DNA from 2 places in the Streptomyces sp. NPDC048514 genome. Region 2 is predicted to be linked to the other one. Evidence: riboswitches for the same ligand, from Rfam matches in the RefSeq annotation. Region 2 holds a riboswitch; the other holds the start of a gene.
What was found. Region 2 has a riboswitch for ZMP and ZTP ahead of ACGFT2_RS21020 (phosphoribosylaminoimidazolecarboxamide formyltransferase). Riboswitches for the same ligand answer to the same signal wherever they lie in the genome.

Region 1: another riboswitch for ZMP and ZTP. It lies ahead of ACGFT2_RS09205 (glycine hydroxymethyltransferase); the one in region 2 lies ahead of ACGFT2_RS21020 (phosphoribosylaminoimidazolecarboxamide formyltransferase).

What each region holds. Positions count from the first base shown of each region.
Region 1 is NZ_JBICWT010000004.1:77,188-84,446, forward strand. It holds gene ACGFT2_RS09190 (decaprenylphospho-beta-D-erythro-pentofuranosid-2-ulose 2-reductase) at 1-263, shown strand, start outside; gene ACGFT2_RS09195 (2'-5' RNA ligase family protein) at 403-987, opposite strand; gene trpS (tryptophan--tRNA ligase) at 1,125-2,138, opposite strand; gene ACGFT2_RS09205 (glycine hydroxymethyltransferase) at 2,311-3,759, opposite strand; ZMP/ZTP riboswitch at 3,792-3,881, opposite strand; gene ACGFT2_RS09210 (glutathionylspermidine synthase family protein) at 4,058-5,242, opposite strand; gene ACGFT2_RS09215 (hypothetical protein) at 5,257-5,610, opposite strand; gene ACGFT2_RS09220 (hypothetical protein) at 5,743-6,597, shown strand; partial or broken gene ACGFT2_RS09225 (alpha/beta hydrolase) at 6,639-6,767, opposite strand; gene ACGFT2_RS09230 (PLP-dependent aminotransferase family protein) at 6,777-7,259, opposite strand, start outside.
Region 2 is NZ_JBICWT010000009.1:161,717-168,975, forward strand. It holds gene fabD (ACP S-malonyltransferase) at 1-700, opposite strand, end outside; ZMP/ZTP riboswitch at 1,235-1,322, shown strand; gene ACGFT2_RS21020 (phosphoribosylaminoimidazolecarboxamide formyltransferase) at 1,329-2,507, shown strand; gene ACGFT2_RS21025 (SWIM zinc finger family protein) at 2,827-4,746, opposite strand; gene ACGFT2_RS21030 (SNF2-related protein) at 5,583-7,259, opposite strand, start outside.

The DNA.
Region 1 (7,259 bases), on a different contig from region 2:
ACGCCTTCGCGCAGGGCCTCGGTGACGCGCTGCACGGCACCGGCGTGCACGTCATGGTCGTACGCCCCGGCGCCGTCCGTGCGAGGGTGCCGGCCGGCCGGCGGCAGGCCGCGCTCACGACCACCCCGGACGCGGTCGCCGCGGCGATCGAGCTGGGCCTGCGCCGCCGCTCGGAGGCGGTGTGGGTACCCGGCGCCCTTCGCCTGGTGATGTCGGCCCTGCGGCACGCGCCGCGATCGGTCTTCCGCAGACTGCCGATCTGAGCGGGGCTCCGTGGGGCCCCGTTCTCGGCGGCGCGTGGCGCGGTCGCGGCGGGGCGGGGCGGGGCGGGGCGGTGTCGCAGGGGCCGGTCGCGGCGGGGCGGACGGTGTGCCGCGGGGGCGGCGCGGGGTGCCGTGCGGTCTAGCGGCTGGCGATCGTCCCGCGCTCGACGCCGGCGTGGCCGGCCTGCGGCGGCACCACGGAACCCCCGAAGGTGTACTCCCGCAGCTTGCGCCACACCCCGTCGGCGCCCTGCTCGTAGAGCGCGAACCCGGTGCACGGCCACTCGGCCTCGAAGTCCGCCAGCTCCTCGAAGGCGCGGTCCATCGCCGCGTCGTCGATACCGTGCGCGACGGTGACGTGCGGGTGGTACGGGAACTGCAGCTCGCGCTCCACCGGCCCGGACTCGTCGCGCACCCGCAGCTGCAGCCAGGCGCACGCCTCGGCGCCCTGCACGACCCGGACGTAGACCACCGGTGACAGGGGGCGGAAGGTGCCGGTGCCGGACAGCCGCATCGGGAACGGCCGGCCGGCCGCGGCGACCCCGGCGAGGTGCGCCTCGACGGCCGGCAGCGCGGCCTCGTCGACCTCGGTCGGCGGGAGCAGCGTGACGTGCGTGGGGATGCCGTGGGCCGCGGCGTCGCCGAAGCCCGCGCGCCGCTCCTGGAGCAGGCTGCCGTGAGGCTCCGGAACCGCGATCGACACGCCGATCGTTACGGTCCCCACGTCGTCTCCTGTCGTCGCGTCTGTTGTGTTCTCAGTCGTCCGGGTATCGACTGTACGGCCATGACCGTCCTGGGGGCAGGCGCAACCGAAGTGATGTGCAGCGCTCCGCACTCGGGACCCACGTGCGGTCGTACGCCTCAGTGCTTCGCGGGCAGGAAGCCCACCCGGTCGTACGCCTGCGCGAGCGTCTCGGCGGCGACCGCACGAGCCTTCTCCACACCCTTGGCCAGGATCGAGTCGAGGGTCTCGGGGTCGTCCAGGTACTGCTGGGTGCGCTCCCGGAACGGCGTCACGAACTCCACCATGACGTCGGCGAGATCCGTCTTGAGCGCGCCGTAGCCCTTGCCCTCGTACTTCGCCTCCAGGCCGGCGATGCCCTCGCCGGTGAGCGTGGAGTAGATCGTGAGCAGGTTGCTGACACCCGGCTTGTTCTCGCTGTCGAAGCGGATCACCGTGTCGGTGTCCGTGACCGCGCTCCTGACCTTCTTCGCCGTCGTCTTCGGCTCGTCCAGCAGGTTGATCAGGCCCTTCGGCGTGGACGCCGACTTGCTCATCTTGATCGACGGATCCTGCAGGTCGTAGATCTTCGCCGTCTCCTTGAGGATGTACGGGCTCGGGACGGTGAAGGTCTGGCCGAACCGGCCGTTGAACCGCTCGGCGAGGTCGCGGGTCAGCTCGATGTGCTGGCGCTGGTCCTCGCCGACCGGCACCTCGTTGGCCTGGTACAGCAGGATGTCGGCGACCTGCAGGATCGGGTACGTGAAGAGCCCGACGGAGGCGCGGTCGGCGCCCTGCTTCGCGGACTTGTCCTTGAACTGGGTCATGCGGGAGGCCTCGCCGAAGCCGGTGAGGCAGTTCATGACCCAGGCGAGCTGGGCGTGCTCCGGGACGTGGCTCTGCACGAAGAGCGTGCAGCGGTCCGGGTCGAGGCCGGCGGCCAGCAGCTGGGCCGCGGCGAGCCGGGTGTTGGCACGCAGTTCCCGGGGGTCCTGCGCGACCGTGATCGCGTGCAGGTCGACGACCATGTAGAACGCGTCGTGGGTCTCCTGCAGGGCCACCCACTGGCGGACGGCGCCGAGGTAGTTGCCGAGGTGGAACGAGCCGGCGGTGGGCTGGATACCGGAGAGCACGCGGGGTCGGTCAGTCGCCATGCCCACCATTCTCTCAGGTGTCGGGGGCCGATCCGGAACTGGCCGGGCGTCCTCGGCCCCGGCGGTCCTCCGACACGCCGCACGGCGGCCCGGCGCAGTGCCGGGCCGCCGTGCGGGAGGAGCCTCGCCGGGGGCCGACCGGCCGGTGGCGGCCGGTGTTGCCCGGGGCAGGTCAGCCGAGGTCGATCTCCGGGTAGAGCGGGAAGCCGGCCACCAGGTCGGTCGCCCGCTGGGAGATCTCGTCCGCGACCTTGGGGTCGAGGATGTGCTGGGCCTTGGACGGGGCGCCCTTGCCGGTGGTGCCCGGCTCGGTGGTGGTCAGGACGCGGTCGATGAGGCCGGCGACCTCGTCCATCTCGGCGGTGCCGAGGCCACGGGTGGTCAGGGCGGGGGTGCCGATGCGGATGCCGGAGGTGTACCAGGCGCCGTTGGGGTCGGCGGGGATGGCGTTGCGGTTGGTGACGATGCCGGATTGCAGCAGGGCGGCCTCGGCCTGACGGCCGGTGAGGCCGTAGGAGGTGGCGACGTCGATCAGGTTGAGATGGTTGTCCGTGCCGCCGGTCACCAGGGTGGCGCCGCGCCGCCCCAGCCCCTCGGCCAGCGCACGGGAGTTGTCCACGATGCGCCGGGCGTAGTCCTGGAAGTCGGGACGGCGGGCCTCCGCGAGGGCGACCGCCTTGGCGGCCATGACGTGCGGGAGCGGTCCGCCGAGGACCATCGGGCAGCCGCGGTCGACCTGGTCCTTCAGCGAGTCGTCGCACAGGACCATGCCGCCGCGGGGGCCGCGCAGCGACTTGTGGGTGGTGGTGGTGACGATCTGGGCGTGCGGCACCGGGTCGAAGTCGCCGGTGAGGACCTTGCCGGCGACGAGGCCCGCGAAGTGGGCCATGTCGACCATCAGGGTCGCCCCCACCTCGTCGGCGATCTCGCGCATGATCCGGAAGTTCACGAGCCGGGGGTAGGCGGAGTAACCGGCGACGATGATCAGCGGCTTGAACTCGCGGGCCTGGGCGCGCAGGGCCTCGTAGTCGATGAGACCGGTGGCCGGGTCGGTGCCGTAGGAGCGCTGGTCGAACATCTTGCCGGAGATGTTCGGGCGGAAGCCGTGGGTGAGGTGGCCGCCGGCGTCCAGGGACATGCCGAGCATGCGCTGGTTGCCGAAGGCCTGGCGCAGTTCGGCCCAGTCGGCCTCGCTGAGGTCGTTGACCTGGCGGACGCCCGTCTTCTGCAGGAAGGGTGCCTCGACGCGGTCGGCCAGGACGGCCCAGAAGGCGACGAGGTTGGCGTCGATGCCGGAGTGCGGCTGGACGTAGGCGTGGCGGGCGCCGAAGAGCTCGCGGGCGTGCTCGGCGGCCAGGGACTCCACGGTGTCGACGTTGCGGCAGCCGGCGTAGAAGCGGCGGCCGACGGTGCCCTCGGCGTACTTGTCGCTGAACCAGTTGCCCATCGCCAGGAGGGTGGCCGGGGAGGCGTAGTTCTCGGAGGCGATCAGCTTGAGCATCTCGCGCTGGTCGGTGACCTCCTGGCCGATGGCGTCGGCGATGCGCGGTTCGACGGCGCGGATCACGTCGAGGGCGGCGCGGAAGGCGGTGGACTCGGTGGAGAGCGGCTGCTCTGGCATGGGGACCTCCGGACGGTGTGCGGACAGCGTTCGCGTTCGGCCCAGGCGCACGGCACTGTTTCCCGTTCGGGCCGCTTCCCGATGGTCCGTCCCATCCCAGCGCGCCAGTCACGGCCCGCTCGTCAGCCTACCGGGCGCGCCGTTCCGGGCAGGTCCCGCGTCCACCATGCGAGCGAGGATCGCCCGCGGGTCCACGGTGCGGCTCGCGCCGCCACGGGTCGTCGGCGGGGCCGGCCCGGACCGGGGGCCGGAGCGGCTGCGGACGGTGCCGGACGTCCGGGGCCGGGGCCGGGGGTGCCTAGAGGATCACGTGGGGCAGGAAGCGGGCGTACTCGTCGGTGATCAGGCCCGAGGACTCGCGGATGCCGAGGCCCGCCGGCTCCTCGCCGACGACCCAGGCACCGAGGACGACGTGGTTGCCGTCGAAGGCGGGCAGCGGGGCGAGCTGCTGGTAGCAGCAGGGCTCGTCGCGGAGCACCGCGGGCTCGCCGGGCGGGTGCACGGTGACGCCCTCGCCCTCGCGGCCGAGCAGGGGTTTGGCGACGTAGCCGGTCGACCGCGCCAGCTCGCGGGGGCCGTCGAGGTGGGCGGGCAGCAGGTTGGGATGGCCGGGGTACAGCTCCCAGAGGATCGCCAGCAGGGCCTTGTTGCTGAGGAGCATCTTCCAGGCGGGTTCGATCCACAGGGTGCTGCCGGTGCCGCCGCCGTTGTCGAGGGTGTCCAGGACGTGCCCCGCGAAGGCGTCGGTGGTGAGCCACTCCCAGGGGTACAGCTTGAACAGGGCCCGAATGAACCTGAGCCGGTTGTCGACGAAGCGGCCGGAGAGGGTGTCCCAGCCGATCTCCTCCATGGACAGCCAGTCCGTGTCGAGGCCGGCCTGTTCGGCGGTCTCCTTCAGGTAGGCGACCGTCATCAGGTCCTCGCCGAGTTCGTCGGCCGAGGAGTGCGCGAAGTGCAGCGGGCTGCCCGGGGGCAGCAGGGCGGCCTGCGCGCGCCAGGCGTCGACGAGGCGCTCGTGCAGGGAGTTCCACTGGTCGGCGCCGGGGAAGCGGTCCTCCATCCAGAACCACTGCGGCGAGGCCGCCTCGACCAGCGAGGTCGGGGTGTCGGCGTTGTACTCCAGCAGTTTGGCCGGTCCGGTGCCGTCGTAGCGGAGGTCGAAGCGGCCGTAGACGGACGGGAGTTCGGCGCGGCGGTGCCAGGCCTCGGTGACCGCGGCGGCCACCCGCGGGTCGGTGATGCCGAGGTCGGCGAGGCGGTCCTCGGCCACGATGTGCTCGGCGGCCGCGAGGCACATGCGGTGCAGTTCCCCGACGGTCTCCTCCAGCGCCTCGACCTCACCGAGGGGGAAGACGTAGTAGGCGCTCTCGTCCCAGTAGGGGCGCAGGGAGCCGTCGGGCTGCCGGGTGAGCGGATAGACGAGCCCCTGCTCCTCGACGGTCTGCTGCCAGCCGGGGCGGGGGGTGATCGTACGGCGTTCCATGTGGTGTTCCCCGGTCAGCCGCCGGAGCCGCCCTTCCCGCCGCCGAAGCCGCCGCGGTGGACTCCGCCGCCGCCCGAGGAACCGCCGGAGCCCTTGCTCGGCTTGGTGAAGGAACCGCTTCCCACCCAGGAGCCCTTCTTCTTGCCGCCGTAGTACCAGCCGGTGTGCGAAGAGGACTTGGTGGACTTGCAGTTCTTGTCGGAGACGACCTTGTAGCCCTTGCCGTAGGTGTAGCTGTCGCGGTCCACGCAGCGCTTGTCCGGGTCGGACGAGCAGGCGGTCAGGGCGGCGGCCAGCAGGCCCATGCCGCCGAGGACGACCGTGCCGGAGCGCAGCCGCCTGCGGGTCTGCGGGTGTGTGGTGGTCATGCTCTCGTGTCTCCCCCGTGCTCGGACCGAGCTGTTCTGTCACTGACACGTCAGCGTAGAGACCGGCGGGGACGGCCGTACAGGCACCCCGGTGCTTTCCCGGTCGCCTAGAGTCCCTCTGTGTTGTTCGGAATGGTGTGCGCCCTCGGCGCGGCGGTCTGCTTCGGCACCGCGACGGTGTTGCAGGCGGTGGCCGCGCGGGCGGCGGGCACGGACGGGGGTGGCGGGGATGCGGCGCTGTTGCTGCGGGCGCTGCGGCAGTGGCGGTACGTCGCCGGGCTGGCGCTCGACGGGGTGGGCTTCCTGCTGCAGATCGTGGCGCTGCGGTCGGTGCCGATCTACGCGGTGGGCGCGGCGCTGGCGGCCAGCCTCGCGGTGACGGCCGTGGTGGCGGCGCGGCTGCTCCGTGTACGGCTGAGCGGGCTGGAGTGGGCCGCGGTGGCGGTCGTGTGCGCGGGCCTCGGGATGCTCGGGCTGGCCTCGGGCGCGGAGGGTGCGCGCACGGGGCCGGACTGGCTGGGATACGCGCTGGTGGCGGTGGCGGTGGGCGTGCTGCTGCTCGGCGGGATCGGCGGGCGGCTGTCCGGCCGGACCCGGGCGTTGCTGATGGGACTCGGGGCCGGGTTCGGGTTCGGGGTGGTGGAGGTCGCGGTGCGGCTCATCGACTCGCTGCGGCCGGCCGAGCTGCTGGCCAACCCGGCGACGTACGCGCTGCTGCTGGGCGGCGGAGCGGCGTTCCTGCTGCTCACCTCGGCCCTTCAGCGCGGCTCCGTGACCACGGCGACGGCCGGGATAGTCATCGGCGAGACGATCGGCCCGGCGGCGGTCGGCGTGGTCTGGCTCGGCGACCGCACGCGGGAGGGGCTGGGCTGGCTCGCCGTCCTGGGCTTCGCGGTGGCGGTGGCGGGTGCGCTCCTGCTGGCGCGATTCGGCGAGGCGCCGGCGGAGGAGGGGGCGGCCCTCCCGGCTCCGGCGGGGAAGGGGTAGCCCCTCCCGGCTCCGGTGAGGGCGGCTCCAGTGCTGTGACCGATGCTGATCTCGCCGTACCGGTCCTGCACCTCGTCGGTGTAGAGCTGGTCGGCCTGGGCGATCTGCCGGTAGAAGGCCGCCTGGCCGGGGTCGCCGGGCCAGGGCCGGGCGAGCCGGTCGAGGACTGCCTCCATGCACTAGGGAAGCACCCGGCACAGTGCCTCCAGCGTGCCCGTCCAGGCGCTGTCCGGGGGTGTCGCGTATCCCACGACCAGTGCGTCCACCGCCTCCGCGACCGCCTCCGGATGCCGGTGGAACGCCAGCCCGTGCAGGGCCAGTCCCTGCCAGGCCGCGGCCTGCACCACCGACTGTTCCGTGCCCGGCGGCAGGCGCAGCACCGCGTGCAGCCCGGCCGCGATCCCCGTCACCCGCACCTCGGGCGCGCGGTCGGCCACAGCCTCGGTGAGGGCGTCCCGGCGGCGCCGGTAGCGCAGCCGGGAGGAGCGGACGTGCCGGTCGTAGGCGCCGGAGGCGATGAACTCGGCGAGCGTGAGCTGGTCGAGCACGCCGACGGTGTCCATGTCGCCCTTGGCCGACAGCGCGTCCTGCGCCAGGGCCGGTGGCAGCACCATCCAGCCCAGCCGCAGCCCGGGCGCGAGGGACTTGCTGGCGGTGCCGAG
Region 2 (7,259 bases):
AGAGGTCGTACTCCTTGGCGTCCACGTTCGCGATCACGGGGATCGACGGCGCCGAGAATCGTGGCGACTCGTCCGCCAGGTACTGGGCGAATTCCTCCTGCGCCGGAGCCATGTGCCGGCTGTGAAAGGCGCCGCTGGTCTTCAGTTCGGTGAATGCGACGCCCCCGGGCAGGGCCTCGAAAACCTCTCGGGCCGCGGTGATCCGGGTTTTCAGGCCGGACACGACCACCTGGGTCGGCGCATTGTCGTTCGCCACCTCGACATCGGTCAGATCGTGCTGGTCGAGCACCCTGGAGACCTCTGCACGATCCAGACCGGTGACGGCCGCCATGCCACCTCCCTCGATCCGGCCCATGGCCGCTCCGCGTTTGCGTACCAATCGCAGCCCGGTTTCGAAGTCCAGGACTCCGGCGGCGTGCAGGGCGTTGTACTCGCCGAGACTGTGCCCGGCGACGTACTCCGGAACAAGCCCCGTTTCCTTCGTGCGCTTCAGATACGTGAGGGCATTGACGACGTAGACGGCCGGCTGAGTGTACTGCGTCTCGTTCAGCAGTTGATTCGGATTCTCGGTGCACAGCTTCTTCACCGAGTAGCCGAGAATCTCGCCGGCACGTTCCGTCAGATCCGGGAACTCGTCGAACAGGGCACGACCCATGCCCTTGCGCTGCGAACCCTGCCCAGGGAAAACGTAAGTACTCATTTCTCTCCTGCTGTCTTCCGAACCAGCCCGGAATCTCACCGCATGGAGTACCGGAACACCGCATCCACGCAGCGCGGAGTGCAGGGTGAAGCCGCCGTCGACATTGACGGCGGAAGGAGCCAGATGGCATGACGTCGCTACCCGGGCGGTTCATTCCCCCGGGCCGGAAGGAGCTTAGGCGGCTGCGCTCGCCGGTCTCTGCGCCGACGGGATCCCGCTCTGCCGGATCATCTCGGACTCACCACAAACACGTCATTCCCCCGTCGTTCGCATACCGAGCTCATGGGCCACCGGGTACGAACCGCGCCGTGGCCACCGCTAACCAACCCGGGATTTCGAGTCATTGTCAAGTGCCTTCTGCTGTCACCGACCCGCCGGGCACGCCGGTCGCGCCGATCTTCAACGCGCGTCGACTCTTGGGGGACCTGGGGACTTGAAGGTCTCTTGGGGTCGGCGGGATCCCGTGCCCACGTCGAACACATCACAGTCTCCGCCAAACCCCTTGATCAACTACCCGGTGTCCGCTGTAGAGTTGCCGGCGGTCGCAACTGGCGCAGGTGGACAACCACCGGGGAGCGGCCCCAGCACTCCGATGCGAGCGCCGCCCGCCTGGGTGCTCCCGTCAACGATGTCCTTACGAGGGAGTCATGACGTGGAGCTTCGCTATGGGATCAATCCGCAGCAGCGCCGCACCGAGGTGGCGCCGGTACGGCCCGGGGCCTGGCCCGTCCGCCTGCTGAACGGCGAACCGTCCTTCATCAACATGCTGGACGCGCTCAACGCCTGGCAGCTCGTCGGTGAGGCGAGCACCGCGCTCGGCAAGCCGGCCGCCGCCTCCTTCAAGCACGTGTCGCCTGCGGGCGCTGCCGTGTCCGGCTCCCTCGACGAGGCCACCAGAGAGCTGTACGGCCTGGGGGACGCCCCTGTCGGTGAACTCGCCAGCGCCTACCTGCGCGCCCGTGACGCCGACCCCAAATCCTCCTACGGGGACTTCGCCGCCGTCTCCCACCCGGTCGACGACGAACTCGCCGACGTGCTGGCCCGGGTGATCTGCGACGGCGTCATCGCGCCCGGCTACGCCCCCGGCACCGCCGAGAGACTCGGCAAGAAGAAGAACGGCCGCTTCCTGGTCCTGGAGGCCGACGGCACGTTCGCACCACCGCCGCGGGAGAGCCGCGAGGTGTTCGGGCTCCGGTTGTCCCAGGACCGGGACCAAGTCCCTTTGACCCGGGACCTGTTCACCCTGCGGCACGGCGAGCTGCCGGCCGCCGCGACGGACGACCTGCTGCTCGGCCTCGCGGTACTGCGCTACACCCAGTCCAACTCCGTCTGCTACGTGCGCGACGGCGTCACCCTGGGCATCGGTGCCGGCCAGCAGTCCCGGGTCGACTGCACCAGGCTGGCCGGGGCGAAGGCCGACACCTGGTGGCTGCGACGCCACCCGGTCGTCCGCGCTCTGGACTTCAGGCCCGGCGTCAAACGGCAGGACCGCATCAACTGGCAGGTCCGGTTCATCGAGGGCGATCTGACCCCGGACGAGGAGAACCGTCTGGCGGAGGTGCTCGGCACACCGGCGACCGCGCTCGGCCCGCAGGAGCGTGCGCGCTGGCTGGGGACCCTCACCGGCGTGTCCTTCGTCTCCGACGGCGCGCTGCCCTTCCGTGACAACGTCGACCACGCGCAACGGCACGGCGTCTCCTACATCGCCGAGCCGGGCGGCTCCATCCGATCCGACGACGTCGAGACCGCCTGCCGCGAACACGGCATCGCGCTCGCCCACACCGGACTGCGGCTCTTCCACCACTGAGCACGGCGCGCGGCGACGAACAGGGACGCCGAACCAGCCGCCACGAACACGGCATCGCGCCCGCCCACACCGGACCGCGACCCTTCCACCACTGAGCACGGCGCGCGGCGACGGGCCTGTGGCGGTCACCGGGGGAATCGGCCCGCCCCCCGGACTCGCTCCGGTGCGGACGGGAGTGCCGCTCACGTCAGCGACCCGCGTTCCTCACCCGAGCCCTCTCGTCCGGTCCGACCGCAGGTCGGCCGCGCCGGGAAGCTGCGAGCCGGCGTTCCGTACTCCCGGCTCGGCTGACGCGTCGGCCGGCCGTGACGGGTGACGCTCAGACCTCGTCCGGAGCGCCGAGACCGGTGAGGGCGCCCACCGGGTCCAGGTCGGGGGTGCCGCGCGGCCACCAGTCGTCCTGTCCCGGCTCGGACTCATAGCCGTACCACAGGCCGTCACGGCCGAGGCGGAGCTGGACGTGACCGCGCGGGTGGGTGAGACGGTTGCGCCAGGGGCGGAACGCCGGGAGGTCGGCGGCCAGCAGCAGCGGGCGGGCCCGGTCGAAGCGCCCGGCGGGCGGATCCCATGGGTCCTCCAGGACGGCCAGCCCCTCCGGACCGCCCTGCCGCCAGGCCGCGACGGCACGCGCGAGGTCGGCCGGGGTGCGCGCGACGGCCGCCGCGAGCGTGGAGTAGAGCGTGCGGGTGGCAGCGGTCAGGCCGGAACCGGGGCGGGCCGCGGCGAGCCGCACCGCGTCCTGCCAGAGCGTCAGTTCGCCGACCGGGTCGCGCCCGGTGCCGAGCAGCGCGTGCGCTCGCGTGGCGGCGTCGGCCGCCAGCTGGTCCAGCGCGAAGGGGTCGGGGCCGCCGGGCGCCGCCGGATACACCGGCGGCTGCTCGGGGTGCGCGGGCACCGGCAACGGCGCCGGCGGCGGCGGGAGTTGCCGCGGAGCGAGGGCGTCGGTGGCGCGTACACCGGGCAAGGACTGCGGCTGCCGCTCCTGCGCGGCGCGGGCCGCTCGGGCGGCACTGCGCCGGGAGAGCGCGTCGAGCAGGTCCTTCTCGCCCCGGCCGCGCAACAGGAGCAGGACGAACGGGTCGGCGTCGAGCAGGCGTGCCGTCTGGTAGCAGAGGGCGGCCGCGTGCTTGCAGGGGTGGCCGGAGTCCGGGCAGCTGCAGCGGGGGGCGAGGTCGCCGGGGCCGGGCAGCAGGGGGACGCCGCAGTCGGCGAGGGACTGGGGCAACTCCTTGTCGAGCAGGGCGGCGATATGGCCCGGCCGGTCGGCGGCCGCGTCCAGGAACCGCGTCCAGTCCTCGTCCTCCAGTGTGCGCACCCGCATCTGCACGCGGTACGGGCGCGGCCGGCTCCCGCGAACGTACGCCAGCACCAGTCCCGGGGTGACGGTGATCGCGTCGACATGCCCCTGCTCCGCGTAACCGCGTCCGCGCGCCAGCCGCTTCGGATCCAGCGCGCCCTCCTCCAACGCCTCGACCCATGCGTTGCCCCACCAGGTCCCGGCGAACACCCCACCACCCCCGGCCCGACGAGGCGCGAACGCCGCGAACGTGCGCCGGAGTTCGGAGTCACGGTGGGGGGCGGCCATGGACGTGGGCACGGAAGCCGGGCGCGCGGGGGTGGAGGACGCGGGGTCGGAGGACGCGGGGTCGGGGCGCGCGGGGGTGGAGGACGCGGGGTCGGGGCGCGCGGAGGCCGGAGACGGCGCCTCGGACACGGGGGTCGGAGACACCGACCGCGCAGCCGGAGACTCGGGAACCGGAGTTGGAGACGCTGACCGCGAAGCCGAAGGCTCAGGGGCCGGGGCCGGGGCCGGAGAACCCGACCGCGAAGCCGAAGACCCGGAGACCGAAGCCGAAGAACCCGACGGCGAAGCCGAGGGCCCGGAGACCGAAGCCGAAGAACCCGACCGCGAAGCCGAAGACCCGGAGACCGAAGCCGAAGAACCCGACGGCGAAGCCGAGGGCCCGGAGGCCGGAGCCGGAGACCCCGTGGGCGAGGGCGGCGAGGCGGAGGGTGATGGGCGGGGGTCGGTAGGTGCGTGCCGGTCGACCGGGGCACGCGAGTCGGCGGGCGTACGCGGGGCGGCGGGCGTACGCGGGGCGGCGGGCGTACGCAGGTCGGCGGGCGTACGCGGGGCGGTGGGCATGCCCGCGCCGGCGTCGGTGCTCGGCTCCTCGCTCGCGTCCGACGTGTCGGCCCAGCTGGGCATGCGGAAGGCGTTCGCCAAGTAGTGCCGCATCTCCTGGGCGGCCTTGGCCCGGACCGGCCGGGCCTCCTGTCCGGCGGCGGACCGGGGGTGCGGCGCGCCGGCGCCGGGTCGCCCGGTTACGCGCTGCTCGCGCCGGGGCTCTGCCGCCTCGGCACGCAGCGCCGCCTCTTTCCGAGCCGCGCGGAGCGCCTCTCGGGCGACGTCACCGGGGCGGCGACCGCCCCCGGCCCCGCCGGGTCCGGCCTCCGGCGCGGGAGCCGAGGCTGCCTGCTCCAGGGCGTCATCGGGCGCGGAGGCACCGGGCGCGGGTGGCGCGGCGCCGGCACCAGGCGCAGCTGACGGGACGCCGACGGGGACCTTGGGCGTCCCGGTTCCGGTATCGGACTCGTCAGGCCTCGGCGTCCCGGCTCCGGTATCGGACTCGTCAGGCCTCGGCGTCCCGGTTCCGGTATCGGCCGCAGCCGTCGACGTACCCGAGTCGGCCGTCGGCGCCGAGACACCGGGCGTCGTCCGATCCACGCCCTGCGACGCCCCGTTCGCCCCCGGGGCCATCCGATCCGCACCTTGCGCCGACGCGTACTGCGCCATCACATCGGCATCCGACGCCGCCCCGTCCGCCCCCGGCGTGACCCGCCCCGCACCCGGCGCCCCATCCACATCCGATGCCTCCCGCCCCGCACCCGACGCCTCGTCCGTGTCCGATGTCCTCCGGCCCGTGCCCGGCATCGCCGGCGCCGCACCCGGCGTCGGCCGATCCCCGCTCGGCGTCACGCCGTCCGTGGCGCCGCGTTCCGTCTCCGCTCGCTTGCGGGCCGCTCGCAGGGCTTGGCGGGCGGCGTCGGCGGGGCGGAGGTGGTGCGGGTCCGTCATGGTGTCCTCCGCAGGGAAACCAGGTCGGACAGTTCGCGGTCGGTCAGCTCGGTGAGGGCCGCCTCGCCGGAGCCGAGGATGGCGTCGGCCAGCGCGCGCTTGGCGGTGAGCATCTCGGCGATACGGTCCTCGACCGTGCCCTCCGTGACCAGGCGGTGGACCTGGACCGGCTGGGTCTGGCCGATGCGGTAGGCGCGGTCGGTGGCCTGTTCCTCCACCGCTGGGTTCCACCAGCGGTCGAAGTGCACCACGTGGCCCGCGCGGGTGAGGTTCAGGCCGGTGCCGGCCGCCTTCAGGGACAGCACCAGGACGGGGGTCTCGCCGTTCTGGAAGCGGTCGACCATCCGCTCGCGCTCCGGGATCGCGGTGCCGCCGTGCAGGAGGTCCACGGGGATCGCGCGGGCGGACAGATGGGCGGTGATGAGACGGGCCATGCCGACGTACTGGGTGAAGACGAGCGCCGAGCCGTCCTCGGCGAGCACGGTGTCCAACAGCTCGTCGAGGAGGGCGAGTTTACCGGAACGGGCCGCCGGCCGGTCCAGGCGCGCGTCCTCCTTCAGGTACAGCGCCGGGTGGTCGCAGATCTGCTTGAGCGCGCCCAGGAGCTTCAGCACCAGGCCACGGCGCCCGATGCCCTCCGCCGTCTCGATGGCCAGCATCGACTCGCGCACCACCGCCTCGTACAGCGCGGCCTGTTCCCGGGTGAGCGGCACCGGGTGGTCCGTCTCGGTCTTGGGCGGCAGCTCGGGGACGATGCCCGGGTCGGACTTCTTGCGGCGCAGGAGGAACGGCCGCACCAGACGGGCCAGGCGCTCCACCGCCTCCTGGTCCTCGCCGTTCTCCACGGCGCGGGCGTGGCGGGCCCGGAAGGATTTCAGGGGGCCGAGGAGCCCGGGGGTGGTCCAGTCGAGCAGCGCCCACAGTTCGGAGAGGTTGTTCTCCACGGGGGTGCCGGTGAGCGCCACGCGCGCGGGAGCCGGAATGGTGCGCAGCGCCTTGGCGGTGGCCGAGTAGGGGTTCTTGACGTGCTGCGCCTCGTCGGCGACGACCATGCCCCAGGGCTGCTCGGCGAGATGGGCGGCGGTCGAGCGCATGGTGCCGTAGGTGGTCAGGACGAAGCCGCCGTCGAAGCCGTCCAGGGTGCGGCCCTGGCCGTGGAAGCGGCGGACGGGCACGCCGGGCGCGAACCGGGTGATCTCCCGCTGCCAGTTGCCGAGGAGGGAGGCCGGGCAGACGACGAGGGTCGGTTCGGTGCGGGCCCGCTTCAGGTGCAGGGCGATGAGCGTGACGGTCTTGCCGAGGCCCATGTCGTCGGCGAGGCAGCCGCCGAGGCCGAGGGAGGTCATCAGATCCAGCCAGGCGAGGCCCCGCAGTTGGTAGTCGCGGAGGGTGGCGTCGAGGCCGGGGGGCGGATCGGCGGGACGCAGGCCGGCCGTGAGGCGGCCGCGGAGGGCGGCCAGGGCTCCGACGGGGACGGCGTCGACGGTCTCGCCGTCCACCTCGGCCTCGCCGGTGAGCGCCGCGGACAGGGCGTCGACCGGGTCGAGCAGGCCGAGTTCGCGCTTGCGGGCCTTGCGGACGAGGGCGGGGTCGACGAGCACCCAGCGGTCCCGGAGCCGTACGACCGGGCGGTGGGCCTCGGCGAGCGCGTCCATCTCGGCCTCGCTGAGCGG